DNA from 2 places in the Arthrobacter sp. 24S4-2 genome. Region 2 is predicted to be linked to the other one. Evidence: predicted binding sites of a transcription regulator. Region 2 holds the regulator's gene; the other holds the start of a gene.
The links. The regulator LexA, encoded in region 2, represses DNA repair genes until DNA is damaged. The targets are predictions, from matches to a motif close to TCGAACANNTGTTCGA.
Positions count from the first base shown of each region.

Region 1: the regulator LexA is predicted to act here: its motif matches at 2,653-2,668, upstream of FCN77_RS15285 (DUF6504 family protein).

Region 1 covers NZ_CP040018.1:3,303,395-3,307,812, forward strand. The annotation lists gene FCN77_RS15280 (DNA polymerase III subunit alpha) at 1-2,254, opposite strand, end outside; gene FCN77_RS15285 (DUF6504 family protein) at 2,251-2,583, opposite strand; gene FCN77_RS15290 (hypothetical protein) at 2,750-3,136, shown strand; gene FCN77_RS15295 (chorismate mutase) at 3,202-3,528, opposite strand; gene FCN77_RS15300 (VOC family protein) at 3,543-3,965, shown strand; gene FCN77_RS15305 (SOS response-associated peptidase) at 3,973-4,418, opposite strand, start outside.
Region 2 covers NZ_CP040018.1:1,805,925-1,810,342, reverse strand. The annotation lists gene FCN77_RS08305 (histidinol-phosphate transaminase) at 1-695, opposite strand, end outside; gene FCN77_RS08300 (LysM peptidoglycan-binding domain-containing protein) at 829-1,194, opposite strand; gene lexA (transcriptional repressor LexA) at 1,599-2,348, shown strand; gene FCN77_RS08290 (ATP-dependent DNA helicase) at 2,458-4,418, opposite strand, start outside.

The DNA of each region.
Region 1 (4,418 bases), 1.5 Mb from region 2:
TCATGACATCGAAGGTCTTCAGGATCTGTTCGTGGAAGACCGTCACGCCATGGGTTTCCTCCAGGACGGGCTTGAGGTCCGGGTGCGGGTAAACCTCAGGCGCAAAGCCATGCCGGTGCTCGAGGAAAGGCCGGACCATGTCCGACTTCATCGGCCCGGGCCGGAACAGCGAAATGTCGATGATGAGGTCGTTGAATTCCCTCGGCGCCATTTTGCCGATCAGTTCCCGCTGCCCCGGTGATTCGATCTGGAAACACCCCAGGGTGTGGGTGCTGCGGATCAGCTCATAGGTTGGTTCGTCGTCCAGCGGCACGGCGTTGAGGTCGATGTGCCCGTCCGGGGCAATGTAGTCCGGTCCTGTGCCGTCCGGCCCCACCGGATGGGCGCCGGCAGCCACCACCTCGGCCTTAGAGGGGTGCAGTCGGATGACCTCACGGACGGCAAAGGCCATGGCGCTTTGCATCCGGACACCCAGGACATCCAGCTTGAGCATCCCCATCGGATCCATGTCGTGCTTATCAAACTGGCTCATGGGCAGGCCCAGTCCGCTGGGCTGGACCGGTGTGCGGTCCAGCAGGGTGGCGTCGCCCAGGATCACCCCGCAGGGGTGCATGGAGATGTGCCTCGGCAGGCGGTCGAGCCTCTCGGTCAGGTCAACAAGCAGGTCCAGCTGCTGGTTCCCTGTGAAGTCGCGCTGTTCCACCCTGCCGGCGAATTCCTTCAGCTCGGGCTTCTCCACGAGTGCTTCGCGGAACTTCCTGGCGGAAAAGCGCCACAGCTGTTTGGCGATCTCGCCGATGTCGCCGTCGTCCATGCCGAGCGCCAGCCCGGCGTCCCGGACGGCACCGCGGGCGCGGTAGCCGTTCTGCATGCTCATCAGGGTGACCCGCTCGGCCCCGAAGCGGTCAAAGATGCGCCGGTAGACGTTGTGCCGCTCGGCGCTTTCGACGTCGATGTCGATGTCCGGCAGGGTGGACCTGTCGCGGGAGAGGAACCGCTCGAAAATCAGATCGTGTTGGAGCGGGTTCACCTGGCTGACATCAATGAGGTAGTTGACCAGGCTGGAGGCGCCGGAGCCCCGCGCCGCCGCCCTGACCCCCATGTCCAGGATCATTCTGGAAACCTCTGCGACGGTGAGGAAGTAGGAGGCGAAGCCAAGGTTGGCGATGATCCGCAGTTCGTGGTCCAGCCGAGCCCGCATTTGCGCTTCAGCCTGACCCGAAATCCCGGGGAACCGCCGTCCGATTCCGGCCTCGCAGCGCTGGGTCAGCTCAACGAGGGGGTCGCCGTCGATGCCGATCACTGCTGTCTCCGGGACAACGGGCTGCTTCCAGCCCATGTCCGCGACGGGATCAATCCGGCACCGGTCCGCGAGCGCCTCGGTTTGGCCCAGCAGCCTCTTGAGGTCAGTGGCGCCATAACCGGCGGCATGGATGATCTCCCTGCCGAGCTCGAGCATTTGGGCGGACGATTTCAGCCAGCCCCGGCCGTTGGGCTGAAGCAACGGCTCGGCGGTCAGTTCGGGCAGGGATTTCAGGGTGCGGGCTGAATCCAGCACGTCTGCCGTGGCGGCGCCGTCCTCCGCGCAATAGCGCACGGCGTTGGTCAGCACGGCGGGGACTCCGTGCTCGGCCGCCAGCTTGAGCATACGAACGGCATGGGCGGTGCTCAACGGCTCGCCGGGCGCGCTGAGGTGTGAGACAACCTCTGCGGCAACGGTTCCTGTGGGCAAGGCGTCCAGCCATTGTTTGAACAGCGTCCGGGGACGAAGGTACCGGCGGCCGCCCATTGCCCTGCCGACATCCGAATCCGGCCCGATCAGTACGGTCAGCACAGGTTCCAGGGTTTCCGGATGCAACGTACGGGACGCCAGCTCGGCCCGGGTCACGGCAACCGGCACTACTCCCCCGGCCTTGCCGGTGGTGCGGGCATGGGCATCTGAAATCAGCCGGCAAAGGGCGCGGTACCCGGCACCGCTGTTGTGTCCGTGGGCGAGCACGACGACGCGGCCCGCGAGCTGGGTGCGGAGGTCGCCGTCGTCGTCGAAGACCGCAAGGTCCACCCCGACGACGGGATCAAGTCCCGCCGCCATGCAGGCCTTCAGGTGCTTGACCGTGCCGTATAGGCCGTCGCGGTCCGTGCAGGCGAGCGCCGTGGCGCCGTCTGCTGCCGCGGCCTGGGCGAGCTCGTCCGGCCAGGACACACCATAGTGGGCGCTGAAGGCAGTGGAGACATGAAGGTGGGTGAAGCTCATGCTGATCTTGGCCGGAGTGCATCGTGAATCTTCAGCAGCCTCCAGCGTCCGCTGCCAATGTTCTTCGTCAGGTCGAGGGTGAGGCTTTCCTGCTCGTGCGGGACTCCCTTGGCATCGGAGAGCCGGACCTGGACGCGCCAGATCTCGTGGTCCACCAGTCCCGGGCCTGTTCCCAGGGGTGCGCGGGTTTCCTCAGCCCACCACTGGCGGCGTTCAAACCAGCGCACCGGCTCAGCGCAGACGATGTACCGCCTTCCGGCCCAGGTGAGTTCCAGCGGCTGGCCGGCAGGCGTGCACACGACGTCCACCCCCTCGCTGAACATGCCCATCGGCGCCTCCCTGAACAGCCCTCCCCGCCCCGTTGGCACGGGGACAGGGTGAAGCCTGAAATGACTGATTCGAATATATATTCGAACAAATCAAGTCTACGCCGGAGCGGTGACAAAACCTAGATCAGGGGTGGACGGACGCGGGCGCAGGGAGCAGGATGGAGCCATGAGCTCCCATGACGCACTCCTGAAGCACGTAAGCATCGCCGCCAAGGACGCCACCTTGGTGGCGACTTTTGATATAGACGGCAATATCCCCGGATCGGGCGCCTACGTGGTGGGCCTTGTGGCGGCCACACCGGATCATTCCCATCAACGAAGAATGGGAATCGAGTTCATGAACGGCGAAGCCGTCTCCTTCTACTGCTTCAGCCATGACGGCACCGAGGAGAACTTTGCCCTCGGCGGGGTGGAGCATTCGGGCAGCACCATTACCGGCAACTTTCCCATGAGCACCGTCCTGGGGCTGGAGAAGGGTCACCTCATGACCGCTTTCAGCGAAGCCGACGGCAGGGATTTCCAGGCCAACGTGCCGGTGAATGAATCCCTCTAGCCAGCGCCCATGCGCTACCCCCGGAGCGCACCTAAACGGTGCCGCTTCGGGGCGCCCGGCAGGCGCTAGCTGCTGGCGTTGTGCACTTTCATCTCCAGCTCGGTGAAGGCCGTGATCATGGCGCGGTAGGTCTTCTCGACGATGTCGGGGTCGATGTCCTTCTTCTGCGCGGCAGCGCGGACATGTTCGATGACTTTCTCCACCCGGCCGGGGGCGCGGACTTCGGCGTCATCGCCCTTCAGGGTGCCGGAAATCCGGATCAGGCGCTCACGGCGCGCGATGAGGGTGACAATCTGCTCATCAACCTCATCGACGGCCACGCGGACAGCGGCGAGCTGCTCCCTGTCGGCCTGGGCGTCTTTGTCGTGTCCGTGATTTGTGGGCATGTGCATGACAGTATCTAAACATGCAGCCTCGAGTCGACTTCATTTCACTTGGCGTCCGTAGTGTTGACGCCTCCCGCGCCTTCTATGTCAACGGCCTTGGCTGGCCGGTCCACCGCGAAGTCCCCGGCGAAGTGGTGTTCATCCAGGCAAACCACGGCCTCATTCTGTCCCTCTGGGACGCAGGCCAGATGCAGGCCGAGGCATCGGTGGACAGTCCCGCCGGCATTCCCTGCATCACACTGAGCCACAACGTGGCCAGCGCGGCCGACGTCGACCGGGTCATGGCCGAGGCCGAGGCCGCCGGGGCAAGGGTGGCGGCGCCGGCGAAGACCCAGCCGTGGGGCGGCTACACCGGCTACTTCGCTGATCCGGACGGCTTCCGCTGGGAAATCGCGTTCAATCCCACGTGGACGGTCGACGCCGGCGGCAAAGTCACGGTCTGACGCCCGTCTAGAACAGGCTTCCCACCGGCTGGATGAGTTCCGCTGAGTCGTTCTTGACGTTTCCGACGGCGGTGCCGACGGCATCAATGGTCCAGCCCTCCGCTACGTCGTGGGCGCCCGCCCGCACCAGGTCCACCAGGCCGGCGGCGTCGTCCGCCTGCGGGTCCAGCCACGCCTGCATTGTCCTGCGGTCCATCGGCAGCGGAACCCTGTCGTGCAGGGCCGTGAGCTCGGCGAGCATCCCGCCGGCATAGCCTTCCGGCGGAGAGTCCGTGGTCATGATGGAGGTGGACAGCATCCAGCGCTGCGGGTCACCCTCCGGCTTGGACGGGTCCTTCCACCATTCATACAGGCCGGCGAACACCAGCGGCCGGCCGTCCCTGGGATGGACGTAGTACGGCTGCTTGCTGCGGCCCTCACCCTTCCATTCGTAATAGCCGTCCGCCGGGACCG
Region 2 (4,418 bases):
AAGGCCTTGCTCATGGTGCGGCACACGATCAGCCGCTCCCGGCCAGGCAGCAGCGTCAAGGCGCTCGGCGTGCCGTCGTGGGCGAACTCATGGTAGGCCTCGTCAACAATCACCACCGTCTGGCTGGCTTCGCCGGCCTCGTAGACTGCCTCGACAACGTCGAGTCCCAGGCCGGTGCCGGTCGGGTTGTTGGGTGAGCACAGGAAGACAATATTGGGCTGCAGTTCCCGGACCTGCCGGGCTGCGGATTCGGCACTGAGGCCGTAGTCTTCCGCACGTTGGCCAACGATGTATTCGGTGTCCGTGCCGCTGGCGAGCAGTGGGTACATGGAGTACGTCGGCGGGAATCCGAGGGCGGTGCGTCCCGGGCCGCCGAACGCCTGGAGGATCTGCTGCAGCACTTCGTTGGACCCGTTGGCCGCCCAGATGTTCTCCGCTCCCAGGCCGTGGCCGAGGTAGTCAGCCAGCCGTTCCCGGAGCTCGGTGAACTCACGGTCCGGATAGCGGTTGAGTCCCGCCGCGGCGGCCGTGACCGCTTCGGATATGGCTGCCAGGACGTCGGCCGGAACGCCATGGGTGTTCTCGTTGACGTTGAGCAGGATGGGAACGTCCAGCTGCGGCGCACCGTATGGGGTGAGGCCCCGCAGATTGGACCGGAGGGGAAGTCGGTTAAGGCGCTCTAGCTGGTCAGTCACTTCACCAGTTTAAGTGAGGGCGGCCGGGGCACTGAAACTGTGACGCTTTCCGGACCTCCGCAACGGCGTCTTCGCCGGGGTTGCTGCCCGCCCGGCTATCGGTTCTGCAGTCGGCACCCGGCAGCAGAACTGCCTATTTCGAGGGGACAAAGATCTGCTGGCCTGGCATGACCCTGCCGCCGTCAAGGTTGTTGAGCTGCACGATGTCCGCCACCACATCCCGGGGGTCGCGCTCAGGTGCGACGGTGCCGGCAATCCCCCAAAGGGACTCCCCGGGCTGGACGGTGACCGAAACGGTCGGCGTCACCGACAGCTCCGAGGCGGATTCCGCGGCCTTGGCTGGGGAGTTCAGGAAACCGGCCAGCGTGATCAGGACCGCTGACAACAGAATGAGCGGGAGCCCCACCAGGACGATGCGCCCACGGCGCGTCAGGCGGAGCGGCGGCTGGGCTGCCTTGGCCTTGCGCACGGGACGTTCCTCCCAGTTGAAGCCCTGCATTCCCGTTCCATGGCTGGTCCGGCCATCGGCGGTGGAACGCTGGCCTGCTGAACCGTGAATAGCGCTTATTGTTGACATGAACTGAGCCCTCCTGGACCTGACTTTGCCGCCCGGCATGTTCCTCAAGATGTCGTCCGCCCCGGCCCGGTCTTCGAACATAGGGCCGAATGGAGCTGGAGACTAGAACACATATTCGAACTTTGCTGGTTCTGTTCTAGCACTTATTAACGAACATTGTCGAGACTCACTAGAACAAATGTTTGAAAAAGGTGTGTGGCTGGCCTACGTTTGAGCTACAGATCAACCACTTCTGCAGTTGATCAGCAGGGTCTGACATTTTCAGGCCGGAAGTTCCCGGCAGCTGCAGCCACGGAGGCCGGGTGGAACGAAAGGCGTTGGCGAACATGGCAGCACAAGCCACCGGCGGCAGGGCTACGCAGCGGAGCCAGCAATCACCAGCGAAGCCCAAGGGCCTCACGGTGCGGCAGAAGAAGATTCTGGAAACCATCCAGCGCTCGGTCAATGACAACGGCTATCCGCCGTCGATGCGCGAAATCGGCGACACCGTGGGCCTGGCCAGCCTCTCCAGCGTCACGCATCAGCTCTCGCAGCTTGAGAAGCTCGGCTACCTTCGCCGCGACCCCAAACGTCCCCGTGCCATGGAAGTGCTCATGCCGCTGACCCTGGATGAGGGGTCCGCCAAGATCTCCGGCGTCGAGAAGCCGGCCCGGCTGCGCACCGTGGGCGGACTCACAATTTCCGAACTGGCCACAGCGACGGATACCGCGATGGTCCCGCTGGTGGGCCGGATCGCTGCAGGCGGCCCCATCTTGGCCGATCAGATGGTGGAGGACGTCATGCCCCTCCCCCGGCAGCTCGTTGGCCACGGCGAGCTCTTCATGCTGAAGGTGACCGGAGATTCCATGATCGATGCCGCCATCTGCGACGGCGACTGGGTGGTGGTCCGCCGGCAAAGCGATGCCGTCAACGGCGACATCGTGGCCGCCCTGCTTGATGATGAAGCGACCGTCAAGACGTTCCGCCAGCGTGACGGCCACACCTGGCTGCTTCCGCAGAACACCCAGTACGAGCCCATTCTGGGCGATCACGCCAACATCATGGGCAAGGTCGTGTCGGTGCTCCGCTCGCTCTAACCGGCCTCACGCCTCCCTACCCGCCCGGCTCACGCCAGGCACGGACGGCAGTACCGCAGCCGGCGCGAGGCGCGGGAAGGGTTCAGCCGGCGCGAGGCGCGGGAAGGGTTCAGCCGGCGGCCGCGGCTGCCGCCGGCGCCTTGGCCAGCCGCGCCAGCGCCGCAACCGCGATCGCCGGGTCCGTGGTGGGCCAGAAAGGCGGCAGGGCGGCCCGCAGGAAGCCCCCGTAGCGTTCCGTGGACAGCCGGGAGTCAAGTACAGCCACAACGCCCTTGTCCCCCGTAGAGCGGATCAGGCGCCCCGCCCCCTGGGCAAGCCGGATCGCCGCATGCGTGGCCGACACCGACATGAAGCCGTTGCCGCCCGCCTGGGCCACCGCCCGGGAACGGGCAGTCATGAGGGGATCATCCGGCCGGGGGAACGGGATCCGGTCGATGACCACCAGCCGGCACGAGCCGCCGGGCACGTCGACACCCTGCCAGAGCGACATGGTGCCGAAAAGGCAGGTGTCCGGTTCGTCGGCGAACTGGCGAACCAGGGCCGTCATGGTCGATTCGCCCTGGCAGAGAATACTGAGATCCAGGCGCGGCCGCATGGCTTCTGCGGCTTCCTCCGCGGCCCGCCGGGAGGAAAAGAGGCAGAGTGCCCCGCCCCCGGATGCCCGGATCAGCTTCTCGAGTTCGTCGAGCGCCTCCGGGGATGTTCCGCGGCCCGGTTTGGGCAGATGGCTGGCAACGTAGAGGATCCCTTGTTTGGGGTAGTCGAACGGGGATCCGACGTCGATGCCGGTCCAGCTGGGCGCGCCGGGTCCCACGAGCCCCAGCCCTCCCGCTGCCGGCTCAAAAGCCGAACCAATCGCTAGGGTTGCCGAGGTGAGGACCACGGTGTGGCCCGCGAACAGCCCGTCGCGGAGTTTTCCGGCGACACTCAGCGGGGCGATGTTGATCAGTGCCGGCGCGCCGTCGTCCGGCTGCGAGTAGCCCTGCTGCGGATCAAAGGTGCTGGCCCGCGAAAACCACACCACTTCCCGGTTGTCGCGGGCCGCGATCAGGCGTTCACACAGCTCCAGGATGACCATGAGGCGTGACCGCGCGAGCTGCCGCCCGCCGTCGGCCGTTCCTGAGCTGTCCCCCTTTGAATCCGACAGGGCCGCGCGGCAGGCTTCGCGCAGCTGGTCCACGCAGTCGAGCTGCTCGTCGTTCAGGCCGTTGGGCAACAGCCCGCTGGGGGCACCGGCGATGGCCAGTTCGAGGTTCGCCGCGGCGTTGCTTAGTGCATCAACCGTGATGCCGGTATGTTTGCGTGCGCCCGAAGCGGCGGCGTGGACCATGGCCACGGACAGCTGGCCGGAAACTGCTCCCGTCACCCTGTCCTGCAGCTCATGGGCCTCGTCAACCACCACGACGTCGTACTCCGGCAGGACTGCCAGGCCTTCGAAGGCGCTGACGGCGAGCATAGCGTGGTTGGTGACCACAACATCGGCATCGGCGGCGTCCTGCCGGGCAAGCTCGCTAAAGCACTCCGCGGCCATGGGGCATTTCTGCGCCCCCAGGCATTCCATGGAGGTGACCGAGACCTGCCGCCAGGCGCGGTCCGTCACGCCGGGCATAAGTTCGTCCCGGTCCCCGCTGGCCGTCTTCTCGGCCCATTCGCGGAGCCGCACCACTTCCTTGCCCAGCTGGGATGCCGGGCCGCCCATGGCTGCGGCGAAGTGCGGGACGCTGGTGTCCTCGCCGAGGGAAAAGAGCTGGCCTTCGGAGGGCTCCTCCGAAGGAAAGCCGCCCTCGAGCTTGTGGCGGCAGACGTAGTTGGACCTGCCCTTGACCAGGGCGACCTTGACGGGACGGTCCAGCGCCGGAGTGATTGTCTCCAGCAGCCGGGGAAGGTCCCTGCCCACGATCTGCGTCTGCAGGGCCAGGGTGGCCGTTGACACGAGGGTGGGTTTGTCGCTGACCAGGGAATGGGCGATCAGCGGAATCAGGTACGCGAGGGACTTTCCGGTGCCGGTTCCGGCCTGGACCAGCAGGTGGTCGCCGCTGTCGATAGCGCGCGCCACCTGCCGGGCCATTT